3 regions of the Streptomyces sp. NPDC036764 genome follow, and region 2 is predicted to be linked to each of the others. Evidence: riboswitches for the same ligand, from Rfam matches in the RefSeq annotation. Region 2 holds a riboswitch; each other region holds the start of a gene.
The links. Region 2 has a riboswitch for cobalamin ahead of ACZ69Q_RS02985 (hypothetical protein). Riboswitches for the same ligand answer to the same signal wherever they lie in the genome.
Positions count from the first base shown of each region.

Region 1 (4,638 bases), on a different contig from region 2:
GATGGCCCGCCGGATGATGTTGTCCCGGTTCTGCTGGAGGCCGTCGCCGAGGAGGGCCTCCTCCAGTCCGTCGGCGATGACGACCGGCTTGTCGTCGGCGAGCAGTTGCTGCCAGACCCGCTCGGTCTTGCTGCGCGCGAGGATGCCCCGGGGGGCCTCCTCGGTGAAGCGCGCCTTGGCCATGCGTTCGAAGTTCAGGTCGGTCGTGCCGTTCGCGTCCCGCAGCCGGATAGGCACGGGTACGGCGTTCTGCTCCGCCAGCAGTTCGGTGAGCCGCACCAGGACGGCGGTCTTGCCCACACCGACGCCGCCGACCAGCAGATAGGGCCGGCGCGTGTCCCGGTCGCGCAGCCGTTCGGCGATGACCTGGGCGATCTCCTCCCGGCCCACGATCTCGGCGGCGTCCGGCCCGGCGGTGAGCACCAGCCGGTGGGGGTCGCCCCGTGCCTTGGCGAGATAACGCCGCTTGGTCCACCGGTACCACCAGAACAGGAAGAGCGCGGCGGCGAGCGACGCGGCGAGCACCGGGCCGACGAAGCGCATGACCGTGTCGAATCCGTCGTTGCCCTGCCGCCACTTCTCGAAGCCGGTCGTGTGGCCCGAGAGCAGGATGTACAGGCCCTCCACCACCCACGCGAGCACGGCCAGCGCGGCCACCGTCCAGATGGCCCGGGTGACATTGGTGTAGGTGAACCAGCGCCGCCACTTCCTGGGGCGGGCGGTGCCGCCGCGGGCCTCCAGGCGGATCGTCAGCCGGTGCCAGTGGCCCACGGCCCCCTGTCTGACCCAGTTGCCCGCCCGTCTCGGAGCCAGCGTCGCCATCGGCGCGTCACGCGGCCGCTTCTTGCCGGGCGGGCGACGGACGACCCTCGTCATCGTTCGTCTCCTTCCGAGAACGGCTCTCGAAACGGAGCGACCGCGAGGCGCCGACACCTATCTCCATGGAAGCACTCCCTGAACTCCCCGCAACCCGGCGGCCCTCGGCGGAAATCCACGGGCCCGCCGCCGTGGCCGTCCGGCAGACTCGGCGTATGGACATCGCGATCCGGCCGGCGGCGCCCGGCGAGTTCGACGCGCTCGGTGAGATCACCGCCCGGGCCTACCTCCACGACGGACTCCTCGACTTCGGCGAGAGCGACGAGTACCTCGGCGAGCTCAGGGATGTGGCCAAGCGCGCGGCCGCCGCCGAGGTGCTGGTGGCCGTCGTGGACGGCCGGCTGCTGGGCGGGGTGACCTTCGTGCCGGGCGGCGGCCCGATGGCCGACATAGCGCGCCCCGGCGAGGCCGAGATCCGGATGCTCGCCGTCGACCGCGCGGCCCGGGGACGCGGCGCCGGCGAGGCCCTCGTGCGCGCCTGCGTCGACCGCGCCCGGGCCACGGAGGGCTGCGTACGGATCGTCCTGTCGACCCAGCGCACCATGCACGGCGCCCACCGCATCTACGAACGGCTCGGCTTCGTTCGCACACCCGAGCGGGACTGGAATCCGATCCCGCAGCTCGTCGACATCACTCTCCTCACCTATGAGTTGACGCTCTGAAACCACCGCGACACAACATCTGGGGGTGGCGTGGCGGGCGAGCACAAGATGTATGCTCATGCTCGCTGTCGCCGCAGGGGAATCCGGTGCGAATCCGGAACTGTCCCGCAACGGTGTACTTGTGCATGTCTGTTCCCAGAACCGTGCACAGGAGTCAGTCCGAGGACCTGCCGACAGCGCGCCCGGCCGACCGGCCGGTGCGCCCGACGTCCGGGTCTCGTGGAATGGGCCGGTGGACGCGACGCCGCGTGCGCTCGTGTGCTGCCCCCTGCCCTCCGCAAGGCCCCCGTGCCGAGCGAGGGAGAGCCCCCACGTGACCATCGCGCCAGCAGAACCGGCCTCAGCCGTCTCTCAGGTCCAAACCGACGAGGACGCCCCGGGAACCGCTTTGCTGCGGCTCCTGACCGAGCTGACCGCCGACCTCCCCGACGCCGACCCCGGCCGGGTCGCCGCCGCCGCACTGCGCGGCCGGTCCGCCCGGGCCGACGAGGCGGAGCTGCGCGAGCTGGCCACCGAGGCGGCGGCCGGCCTCATCTCCGAGGACCCCGCCTTCAGCAGGCTCGCCGCCCGGCTGCTGACCATCTCCATCGCCGCCGAGGCAGCCTCGCAGGGTGTGACGTCCTTCACCGAGTCGGTCGCGGTCGGCCACCGCGAGGGCCTCATCGCCGACCGCACGGCCGAGTTCGCGCGCATCCACGCGGCCCGTCTCGACGCGCTGGTCGACACGGCCGCCGACGACCGCTTCGGCTACTTCGGCCTGCGCACCCTGCACAGCCGTTACCTCCTGCGGCACCCCATCACCCGCAAGGTGATCGAGACGCCCCAGCACTTCATGCTGCGCGTCGCCGCCGGTCTCGCCGAGGACGACACCGTCCGCTCCGTCGACGAGGTCTCCGCGCTCTACGGCCTGATGAGCCGCCTCGACTACCTGCCGTCCTCCCCCACCCTCTTCAACTCCGGTACCCGGCACCCCCAGATGTCGTCCTGCTACCTCCTGGACTCCCCCAAGGACGAGCTCGACTCCATCTACGACCGCTACCACCAGGTCGCCCGCCTCTCGAAGCACGCCGGCGGCATCGGCCTGTCGTACTCCCGCATCCGCTCCCGGGGTTCGCTGATCCGGGGCACCAACGGGCACTCCAACGGCATCGTCCCGTTCCTGAAGACCCTGGACGCCTCGGTCGCCGCCGTGAACCAGGGCGGCCGGCGCAAGGGCGCGGCCGCGGTCTACCTGGAGACCTGGCACTCCGACATCGAGGAGTTCCTGGAGCTGCGGGACAACACCGGTGAGGACGCCCGCCGTACGCACAACCTGAACCTCGCGCACTGGATCCCGGACGAGTTCATGCGCCGGGTCAACGCCGACGGCCAGTGGTCCCTGTTCTCGCCCGCCGACGTCCCCGAGCTCGTCGACCTGTGGGGCGAGGAGTTCGACGCGGCCTACCGCAAGGCCGAGGAGCGGGGTCTGGCGCGCAAGACCATCCCGGCCCGCGATCTGTACGGCCGCATGATGCGCACCCTCGCGCAGACCGGCAACGGCTGGATGACCTTCAAGGACGCCGCCAACCGCACCGCCAACCAGACGGCCCTGCCGGGCCATGTCGTCCACTCCTCCAACCTCTGCACGGAGATCCTGGAGGTCACCGACGACGGGGAGACGGCGGTCTGCAACCTGGGTTCGGTCAACCTCGGCGCGTTCGTGAGCGACGGGGAGATCGACTGGGAGCGCCTGGACGAGACGGTCCGCACGGCCGTCACCTTCCTCGACCGCGTCGTCGACATCAACTTCTACCCGACCGAGCAGGCGGGCCGGTCCAACGCCAAGTGGCGGCCGGTGGGCCTGGGCGCGATGGGCCTCCAGGACGTCTTCTTCAAACTGCGGCTGCCCTTCGACTCGGCCGAGGCGAAACAGCTCTCCACGCGCATCGCCGAGCGCATCATGCTCGCCGCGTACGAGGCGTCCGCCGACCTCGCCGAGCGCAACGGCCCGCTGCCGGCCTGGGAGAAGACCCGTACCGCCCAGGGTGTGCTGCACCCCGACCACTACGGTGTCGAGCCGGCCTGGCCGCAGCGCTGGGCCGCGCTGCGCGAGCGGATCGCCGCGACCGGCATGCGCAACTCGCTGCTGCTGGCCATCGCGCCCACCGCCACCATCGCGTCCATCGCCGGTGTCTACGAGTGCATCGAGCCGCAGGTGTCCAACCTGTTCAAGCGCGAGACGCTCTCCGGCGAGTTCCTCCAGGTCAACTCGTACCTGGTCGACGAGCTGAAGGCGCTGGGTGTCTGGGACGCCCGCACCCGCGAGGCGCTGCGTGATGCCAACGGCTCGGTGCAGGACTTCGCCTGGATCCCGGCGGACGTACGGGCGCTGTACCGCACGGCGTGGGAGATCCCGCAGCGCGGCCTGATCGACATGGCGGCGGCCCGGACCCCGTACCTCGACCAGGCACAGTCCCTGAACCTCTTCCTGGAGACGCCGACCATCGGCAAGCTCTCCTCGATGTACGCGTACGCCTGGAAGTCGGGCCTGAAGACGACGTACTACCTGCGCTCGCGCCCGGCGACCCGTATCGCCCGCGCCGCCCAGGGTCAGGCCGCCCAGCCCGAGAAGACCATCCCCGTCCAGCAGGTCGCCGAGCCCGACGCCGTCGCCTGCTCCCTGGAAAACCCCGAGTCCTGCGAGGCCTGCCAGTAATGCCCAGTAACCAGAACCTTCTCGACCCCGGCTTCGAGCTGACTCTGCGCCCCATGCGCTACCCGGACTTCTACGAGCGCTACCGGGACGCCATCAAGAACACCTGGACCGTGGAGGAGGTCGACCTCCACTCGGACGTCGCCGACCTCGCGAAGCTGTCCGAGGGCGAGCAGCACATGATCGGCCGGCTGGTCGCGTTCTTCGCGACGGGCGACTCGATCGTGGCGAACAACCTGGTGCTGACGCTGTACAAGCACATCAACTCCCCGGAGGCGCGCCTGTACCTGTCGCGCCAGCTCTTCGAGGAGGCCGTGCACGTCCAGTTCTACCTGACGCTGCTCGACACCTATCTGCCCGACCCGGAGGACAGGGCGGCGGCCTTCGACGCCGTCGAGAACATCCCCT
Region 1 is NZ_JBVJPT010000005.1:263,435-268,072, forward strand. Features, by position in the region: gene ACZ69Q_RS21890 (NACHT domain-containing protein) at 1-876, opposite strand, end outside; gene ACZ69Q_RS21895 (GNAT family N-acetyltransferase) at 1,032-1,538, shown strand; cobalamin riboswitch at 1,591-1,727, shown strand; gene ACZ69Q_RS21900 (ribonucleoside-diphosphate reductase subunit alpha) at 1,852-4,233, shown strand; gene ACZ69Q_RS21905 (ribonucleotide-diphosphate reductase subunit beta) at 4,233-4,638, shown strand, end outside.
Region 1: linked by a shared signal. The riboswitch ahead of ACZ69Q_RS21900 (ribonucleoside-diphosphate reductase subunit alpha) and the one ahead of ACZ69Q_RS02985 (hypothetical protein) in region 2 are both predicted to bind cobalamin.

Region 2 (4,638 bases):
CCGGATGAGCCAGGCGGAACTCGCCCGCGTCCTGGGCATCTCCCCGAGCTATCTGAACCAGATGGAGCACGACTCCCGCCCCCTCACCGTGCCCGTCCTGCTCCGGCTCACCGAGACGTTCGGCGTCGACCCGGGCTTCTTCTCCGAGCGCGACACCGCCCGGCTCGTGGCCGACCTGCGCGAGGCGCTCACGGGCGAGATCGCCGCCGCCCGGGTCTCCCCGACCGACCTCGCCGAACTGGCCTCACGCATGCCCGCGGTCGCGCAGGTCCTGCTCGACCTGGGCCGCCGCAACCAACTGCTGTCCGAACGGCTCGCGGGGGCCGACGGCCGCGACACCGGCGACTCGCCGCCCCGCTCGCCGCACGAGGAGATCCGCGACTTCTTCTACCGCCGCCAGAACTACCTCCACGACACCGACCTGGCGGCCGAGCAGCTCGCCGAGCGGATCGGCATCCGGCCCGGCGAGGTCCTCCGTGCCCTGACCCAACGCCTGACCGACGCCCACGGGATCCGCCTGGCCGACACCCCCGAAACCCCCGGCATCCGCCCGCCCACCGGCGCCGGCGACCGACTGCACCACTACGACGAGGCGACCCGCACCCTGCACCTGTCGACCCTCCTGCGCCCCGGCCAGCGCGCCTTCCGCATGGCGACCCAGCTCGCCCTGCTGGAGTACGCGGGCGAACTGGACCGGCAGGCCGCCGAGGACTTCCCGGCCGGCTCGCCCGCCCACACCCTGGCCCGCATCGGCGTCGCCAACTACTACGCCGCCGCGCTGGTGTTGCCGTACACCGCCTTCCACACGGCGGCCGAGGAGGTGCGCTACGACATCGAGCGGCTCACCGACCGCTACGGCCTCGGCTACGAGACCGTCTGCCACCGGCTCAGCACCCTCCAGCGCCCTCGCCTGCGGGGCGTGCCCTTCTCCTTCGTGCGGGTCGACCGGGCCGGCAACATGTCCAAACGGCAGTCCGCCACCGGGTTCCACTTCTCCCGGGCCGGCGGCACCTGCCCGCTGTGGAACGTCTACGAGGCGTTCGCCGCACCCGGCCGCATCCACGTCCAGGTCGCCGAAATGCCCGACGGGCAGCGGTACTTGTGGACCGCCCGCGCGGTCACCCGGCACCGCGGAGGCTGGGGCGAGCCCGGCAAGACGTACGCCATCGGGCTGGGCTGCGAGATCAGGCACGCCCACCGCCTCGTCTACTCCGACGGGCTCGACCTCACCAGCCCCTCCGCCGCCATCCCCATCGGCATGGGCTGCCGCGTCTGCGAACGCCTCGACTGCCCCCAGCGGGCCGCGCCGCCCCTCGGGCGGACCCTGCGCATCGACGAGAACACCAGCACCTTCGTGCCGTACCCGGTGACCGAGCGCACGACCTGAGAGGGGTACGGAGTTGGGGATACGGAGTTGATAGCCTCGGCGGGCCAGTCGAGCCACATCCGAGGCCAGGGAATCCGGTGCGAATCCGGAACTGACGCGCAGCGGTGAGGGGGACGGGCGGGGCACCGAACGCCACTGGGAGACCGGGAAGGCGGCCCCGACCGGACGAACCCGAGTCCGAAGACCTGCTGGCACCTCCACGCCGCCCGGCGAGGAGGACGTCCGTAGGCCGGGCTCCGCGTACGAGCCCCGACACCCGAGGCTGCCCGTGCTCCCCTCCCGCCCCGCGTCCGCGCCGACCGAACCCCCGGCACCCACCGCCGCATCACCCGCGCCGTGCCGCGTCGTCGTCTGCCGGGACTGCTGCTGCGGCACCCCGAAGGTGCCCGGGGTCGACCACGCGCAGCAGACCGCGCGCCTCGCCGAGAACGTGCCCGTGCGCGTCTCCGAATGCCTCGACGTGTGCGAACACGCCAACGTGATCGTCGTCCAGCCGTCCGCCGCCGCCCGCGCGTCCGGCGCCCGCCCCGTCTGGCTCGGCCTCGTCAACGATCCCGACGCCACCGAGGACATCATCACCTGGGTCCGGGCCGGCGGCCCCGGCGTGGCACCCTGCCCCGACGTGCTCGACCTCTACACCTTCACACCGCCCCGGCGGGCCGGAGACGCGGGAAGGGCGAAGCCCGAACAGTGAGTGCCGGCCGCCAGGCCGGACCGCTGAGTTGGTCTTTCGGCCTCCGTTGACTCCCTGACCAGCGCAGATGTGTCTTTCGGTGTCTGTGTCGCCTGACGGGGGACTACTGTGGCGATGCGTCAATTGAGTTGACGTCCGGCGGTCCGATCACCGTTGTGACTGCTGCCGGATCCTGGGCGCCGAAGGCAGGGGGTGCCGCATGCCGGAGGGCATGTTCGCCGGGGGCCTGCGAGACGACGGACTGCCGGCGGCCCTGTCGGATCCCCGACGGCTGGCCGCGGTGGCGGCAACGGGACTGATGGATACCGGACCCGAGGATGCCTTCGACGACCTGGCCCAACTCGCCGCGGCGGTCACCGGCTGCGGACGCGCCTTCATCACCCTGGTCGACGAACAGCGCTCGTTCTGGAAGTCCGCCATCGGAGTACCCGACAGGTCACTGGCCGAACGCCAGAGCCTGGTGGGCGAGACCTTCTGCTCCTTCCTCATCGGCCTGGCCGGGCAGCCCTTCATCGTCGAGGACGCCGCAGCCGACCCCCGCACCCACGAACATCCCTCCGTGGCGCCGACGAAGATCGGTGCCTGGGCCGGCTATCCCATCCTCAGCCCGGCCGGCGAGGTGCTGGGCGGTATGTGCGTGATCGACGACAACTCCCACGCCTGGCAGTCCGCGGAGCTGGGCACGCTGGCCGCCATGGCCCGCGCCGTCAGCAATGAGATCAACCTCCGTACCACCCTGACGACCGTGCAGGGGGCTCTCGCCGCAGCCCAGGACGCCCTGGAAATTTCCAGCAAGCTGGCGCGCAGCCTCCAGGACAGTCTCCTGCCCCCGGCACTGCCCAAGGTCCCCGCGCTGGAGACGGCGGCCTCGTACCTGCCCGCCGCGGGCGGCACCATGGTGGTCGGCGACTTCTACGACCTCTTTCACGCCAAGGGGCCGTGGTGGTGCACCGTCATGGGCGACGTATGCGGCAAAGGCACAGAAGCCGCCAAGGTCACCGCACTGGCCCGGTACACCCTGCGGGCCGAGGCCACCCAGCATCTCTCACCCGCCACCGTCCTGGGGCACCTCAACTCCGCCCTGCTCGACCAGCGCAAGGGTGAACGATTCCTGACCGCCGTCTACGCCACCTTCCGCGCCACCCCCGGCGGCATCGCGGGCCGCCTCTGTACGGCAGGCCACCTTCCGGCCCTGATCCGGCGCGCCGACGGCCGTGTCCGCGAAGTCGGCCGGCCCGGCAGCCTGCTGGGCGTCCTGCCCGACGTGCACCTCAGCGACGTCCGCTTCCGCCTCGCCGCCGGCGACACCCTGCTCCTCTACACCGACGGCGCCACCGAAGCCCGCGCCCGCCGCACCGCCGCCTCCGGCGAACGCCCCCTGTTCGGCGAGGACGCGCTGGCCGCCGCCCTCGCAGGCTGCCGTGACCTGGACGCTCAGGGCATCGTCACCCACCTCGGCGAACTGCTGGCCGAGTACAGCGGCGACTGGGCGAGCGACGACACCGCTCTGCTCGCCCTGCGAGTCCCACCACGGACCTGAACCGACATGCAGGGCGCCCACTGCGAGCGCGACAGTCCTGGCGGCGTCATTTCCGTGATTTTCATCGCCCCGGGGCACTCCTATTTCCAGCCGAATATCCAAGCGTAGTAACCAGGGCGGGCGCTGTCTGCGTATTTTCCGGCACAAGAATCAGAGAACCTGGCTTGATTGGGAGCGTGAAACCCCGAACGCAGGGCACCCGCAAACGGCAGCGGTCATGGAAAACGCTGTGTGCGCGTTTGGAAAAAGGAGGAACAGCGGGGACCCTGCTGTCCTCCGTTTACCGGAGGAGTTGTTTTTCGCGTGACTGAAAATGTGTGGAGTTACAAGCCGACGGCGGGGCTGACGGGCGCCGACCTCACCGGGTACAAGGTCGAGGCCACGGACGGCAGCATCGGCAAGGTCGACAAGCACTCCGACGAGGTCGGTGACGCCTACCTGGTGGTGGACACCGGTGTGTGGATCTTCGGCAAGGAGGTTCTGCTCCCGGCGAGCACGGTGGTCAGCATCGACCCGGAGGGGCAGAAGATCTTCGTCGACCGCACCAAGCAGCAGATCAAGGACGCTCCCGAGTTCGACCAGGACAAGCACCTCGGCGACCACCGTTACCGTGACGAGCTGGGCACGTACTACGGCACCATCGGCCCGCTCGCCTGATCCGACGCCTCTTCTGAGGAAAACAGCCCCGGGACTCTGCGAAGAGTCCCGGGGAACATCGGCTACGCAACGCCGCAGAACTGCTCCACGTCTGCGGCCGGCCCGGCAGAATGCCTTTCGAAATCCGGGCCGGACACGACGGCATTTCCTGATGTCGTCAGATGTTCCGGCGCTCGAGGGGCCTGGTCGCGGGGCCTTGGACGACATTCCCGTCAGGGTCGAAGCGGGATCCGTGGCAGGGGCACTCCCAGGTGCGTTCCGCCCGGTTGAATGCGACCAGGCAGCCCAGATGCGTACAGCGCGCGGCGACGGCGTGGATCTCTCCGTCGTCGTCGCGATGAACCGCGCAGTGGTGGCCGC
Region 2 is NZ_JBVJPT010000001.1:700,006-704,643, forward strand. Features, by position in the region: gene ACZ69Q_RS02980 (short-chain fatty acyl-CoA regulator family protein) at 1-1,387, shown strand, start outside; cobalamin riboswitch at 1,416-1,594, shown strand; gene ACZ69Q_RS02985 (hypothetical protein) at 1,770-2,081, shown strand; gene ACZ69Q_RS02990 (PP2C family protein-serine/threonine phosphatase) at 2,281-3,621, shown strand; gene ACZ69Q_RS02995 (PRC-barrel domain containing protein) at 3,925-4,278, shown strand; gene ACZ69Q_RS03000 (FAD-dependent oxidoreductase) at 4,436-4,638, opposite strand, start outside.

Region 3 (4,638 bases), on a different contig from region 2:
GCGCCGTCGCGCAGCCAGCCGGCCACCCGCGGCCACTCCTTGAGCAGTGCCTCGTGGACCACATGCACGGTGCCGTGGGAGTCCTGGTCCCCGGTGGGTTCCCGGACGTCCCAGACCAGGAGGCGGCGTCCGGCCAACGCGCGTGCCAGCTCGGCCTGCCCGGGCGGCAGCCGGTGGATCGGTACGGCACGACGTATGAACCCGCCCTGCCCGTCCGGCCGGGTCAGTTGCTGCAAGAGCCGACGGGCGGCGTCCTCGTCCACGCCGGTGTCCGCGAGGCACTCGTCCAGCGTGGTGTCGGCGTACGCGGCCAGCGCGCCGCCGACGCCACCGATGTCGTCGTAGGCGGCGTGGGTGAGGGTGCCGGCCTCGCGGCGCCGCCACAACTGGGTGAGCGCGAACTGCAGCAGGGGCAGGCAGCCCGGCTCGCCGACGGCGTCGTCCACGAGGCGCCGGCTCAGGCCGTCGGCCAGGCGGAGCCCGGGAACCGCCCTGACCGGTTCCTCCACGGCGCGGGCCAGCGCCTGAACGGTCATCGGCGCGAGCAACGTCACCGCGCGGCTCAGCCCGCCCGACGTGTCGGCCGCGGTGAGCACCTCCAGCGTGGCCGACCGGGCGGTCAGCACCACGCGCAGCCCGCCGCCCTGCGCGGGGTCGGGAGCCTGCGTCAGCGACGACAGCACACGGTAGGCCCGTAACGCACCGTGCGGCACGGCGGCGGCGTACTCCTCGAACTGGTCGAGGAGCAGTACGGCGCCACGCGAACCGACTTCGTCGCAGAGCCGGCCGCGCAGGGCGATCCGCTCGCTCTCCGGCCCGGTGCACGCCTCGCGCACCGCGTCGAACCTGTCCCGGCGGGCGGCGGCGTCGGGAGCGGCGGCCTGCCAGGCGGCGGTGACGGCCTCGGCCACCCAGGCGTCCGCGTCCTCGGCCGCGGCGTCTGCCGAGTCGGCGGGCTGCGGTATGCGCAGCGCGGTGGGCGTCCCCGCGCGCCGCAGTTCGGCCAGCAGCCCTGCTCTGAGCAGGGAGGACTTACCGCTGCCGGATGGGCCGACGAGGACGGTCATGGGCCGGGAGCCGAGGGCGTCGACGAGTTCGCGTGCCTCGCTCTCGCGCCCGTGGAAGTACCGGAAGTCCTCCTCCTCGAACCGGTCCAGGCCGCGGAACGGGCACTGCTGTGGCACGTCCGAGTCGATGATCCGGTCCGCCGGTATCAGGTAGGCGGTGCTGCTGATGCCATGACGGCCGCGTGTGATCAGCATCCCGACCACGGCGTCGCGCTCCACGTCCCACACGGCGGCCCCGCTGAAGCCGCGTCCGATGGCCACCCCCTGCGCCGCCAGGTCGAGTTGGAGGCGATCGGCGCGCTGCCGGCCGCGCAGCACGCCGGTGGCGTTCACTCCGCGCGGTGCGTCCTCGGGGAACCCGAAGGCGCGTATCGGCCTGCCCCACTCGTCGCCCGCCTCGTACGCGAACGGAAGCGGCTCCGTGTTCTCCACCGCGCGGGAGAGCCGCAGTACGGCGATGTCGTCGTCGGGCCGCCAGGAGACCACTTCGGCAGGGACGCCCGGGCCGGGGTCGGCTCCCGCCAGCAGCGGGAAGTCCACGGTCACCGGTCGTCGCGGCCGGCGTCCGTCCGCCTCCTGCACCACATGGGCGCAGGTGCACACCAGTCGATCGGCCACCAGGAACCCGGCGCCCGCGACCACTCCCTCGGAGTCGAACACGCGGGCAGCGCCCCGTTCGTACCGGGCACGCAGCGGTAACGCGTCAAGTGGCATCGGCTGCGCCCCCCACGCTGGCGTCCCATTCCACTCCCACGGTGAAGTGCGCCTCGGCGGCGGTTCTCGCCACGACCACACCGGCCTCGGCGGTCACCTTCACGCCGAACTCCAAAGTGATCCGGTCGGGACGCCGTGGCATGGTGCGAAGCGAGTCGACGATGTCCTGGACGGCCGGGCGCACTCGGTCGACGGCCTCGCGCAGGGTGTCGGCGGCTTCTCCGACGTTCTGCACGACGCGTGGCCGGCCGATGGGCTCGTACGCGTCGTCCGCGGTGGAGGACGACCTGGCGGGCGCGGATTGCGACGGGCCGGGCGCAGTGGTCTCCACGCGCAGCAACGAGCCGTCGTCGAGTTCGATCGTGGTGATGCCTGTCATGGAAATGCTGGACCTGTCCTGTGGTACGGAAGGAGCCGGTGGGACCACACGGTAGCTGCCGGCGATCGAGACGTCACAGCGATCAACACGCTGACCAGGCACCGGAGTTGGCACCGAAGGGAGTGGTCGGCCCCCGCTCGGGGCACGCTCCATCCGAGTGGGCCCGGACACACTCCTTCCTATGGGCCTGCGCACACTCCTCCGTCGCAGGTCAACGGCAAGTTGACGCCCCTCGGAACCCCGTGGTGGACTGCCGGGGCCAAGTACGGCGGCAGAAGAGGAAGCCGGTGTGAGTCCGGCGCGGTCCCGCCACTGTCACCGGGGTAGCAATCCCCGGGAGCCAGGAACTCTCGCCGCCGGTCTCGTCGAACCAGGGCGTGGACACCCTGAGTGAGGACACAACGCGATGCCCGCCTGCCGATCGACACGCAGTAGCAGACCCTCGTCTGACCTCACGGTCGGCTGACCCCGATGCGAGCCGATCGCGTCTTCGCGTACGGCGCCGCCGCCGGGCTCCTCGGTGATCTGCTGCTCGGCGACCCCCGCCGGGGGCATCCGGTCGCCGCGTTCGGACGGGCCGCGGCCGCCGTGGAACGGGTGCTGTGGCGCGACGACAGGGCACGCGGCGCGGTGCACACCGCCGTGTGCGCCGGTGGCGCTGTCGCGCTGGGTGCCGTCGCCGCCCGCGCCGTCCGCACCTCCCCGGCCGCCTCACTCGCGCTGACCGGCGCCGCCACCTGGGCCGTCGTCGGGGGCACCTCGCTCGCCCGGGAGGCCCGGGCCGTCGGGCGTGCCCTGGAGGCGGGGGACGTCGAGGGGGCACGCGCGCGGCTGCCGCATCTGTGCGGGCGGGATCCGCAGGCGCTGGACGCGGACGGGATCGCGCGGGCGGTCGTGGAGTCCGTCGCCGAGAACACCTCCGACGCCGTCGTGGGGGCCCTGGTGTGGGGGGCCGTCGGCGGCGTGCCCGGACTGCTCGGCTTCCGGGCCGTGAACACGCTCGACGCGATGGTCGGGCACAAGTCACCCAGGTACCGGCGCTACGGCTGGGCCTCGGCGCGGCTCGACGACGTGGCCGGCTGGCCGGGGGCGCGGCTGACGGCCGTACTCGCCACCGTCGCCGGCAGCGATCCCCGAGGGGCGCTGCGGGCCTGGCGTGCCGACGCCGACGCGCACCCGAGCCCGAACGCCGGGCCCGTCGAGGCCTCGTTCGCGGGGGCCCTCGGGGTACGGCTCGGCGGGACCCTCTCCTACGGCGGCCGGGTCGAGCACCGGCCCGTGCTCAACCAGAACGGGCGGGCCGTCGGCACCCACGACATCGAACGGGCCGTACGGCTGTCCAAGCGCATCGGTTGGCTGGCGCTCGGCGTCTGTGTCGCCGCGCGCCGCATCGCGAAGGGGCGAACCTCATGACGGGCGGTGGCCTTCTCGTCGCCGGCACCACCTCCGACGCCGGCAAGAGCGTCGTCACCGCCGGGATCTGCCGGTGGCTGGTGCGGCAGGGGGTGAAAGTCGCGCCGTTCAAGGCGCAGAACATGTCCCTGAACTCGTTCGTGACGCGCGAGGGCGCCGAGATCGGGCGTGCGCAGGCCATGCAGGCGCAGGCGTGCCGCGTCGAGCCGACCGCGCTGATGAACCCCGTGCTGCTCAAGCCGGGTGGTGAGCAGAGCAGTCAGGTCGTGCTGCTGGGCAAGCCAGTGGGTGAGCTGAGTGCGCGCGGGTACCACGGCGGGCGGCAGCAGCAGTTGCTCGGGACCGTGCTGGAGTGCCTCGCCGAGTTGCGGGGCACCTATGACGCGGTGATCTGTGAGGGGGCCGGCTCTCCGGCCGAGATCAATCTGCGGCGGACCGACATCGTCAACATGGGCATCGCCCGCAATGCCGGGCTCCCGGTGCTCGTCGTCGGCGACATCGACCGCGGCGGCGTCTTCGCCTCCTTCTTCGGGACCGTCGCGCTGCTGTCCCGTCAGGACCAGGAGCTGATCGCCGGGTTCCTCGTCAACAAGTTCCGCGGCGACGTCTCGCTCCTCGAACCCGGCCTCGACATGCTGCACGACCTCACCGGGCGGCACACCTACGGCGTCCTGCCCTTCCGGCACGGGCTCGGCATCGACGAGGAGGACGGGCTGCGGGTGTCCCTGCGGGGCGCCGTACGGGAGTCCCAGGTCTCCTCCCCCGTCGGTGAGGACGTGCTGCGGGTCGCGGTGTGCGCCGTGCCGCTGATGTCCAACTTCACCGACGTCGACGCCCTCGCCGCAGAACCGGGCGTCGTCGTGCGGTTCGTGGACCGGCCGGAGGAACTGGCCGACGCGGATCTGGTGGTGGTCCCCGGCACCCGGGGCACCGTCCGCGCCCTGGAGTGGCTGCGGGAGCGCGGGCTCGCGAGGGCCCTTACCCGCAGGGCTGCCGAGGGGCGGCCGATCCTCGGCGTCTGCGGCGGCTTCCAGGTCCTCGGCGAGCACATCGAGGACGACGTCG
Region 3 is NZ_JBVJPT010000006.1:65,680-70,317, forward strand. Features, by position in the region: gene ACZ69Q_RS23105 (nSTAND1 domain-containing NTPase) at 1-1,727, opposite strand, end outside; gene ACZ69Q_RS23110 (CU044_2847 family protein) at 1,771-2,160, opposite strand; cobalamin riboswitch at 2,390-2,529, shown strand; gene ACZ69Q_RS23115 (cobalamin biosynthesis protein) at 2,632-3,573, shown strand; gene ACZ69Q_RS23120 (cobyric acid synthase) at 3,570-4,638, shown strand, end outside.
Region 3: linked by a shared signal. The riboswitch ahead of ACZ69Q_RS23115 (cobalamin biosynthesis protein) and the one ahead of ACZ69Q_RS02985 (hypothetical protein) in region 2 are both predicted to bind cobalamin.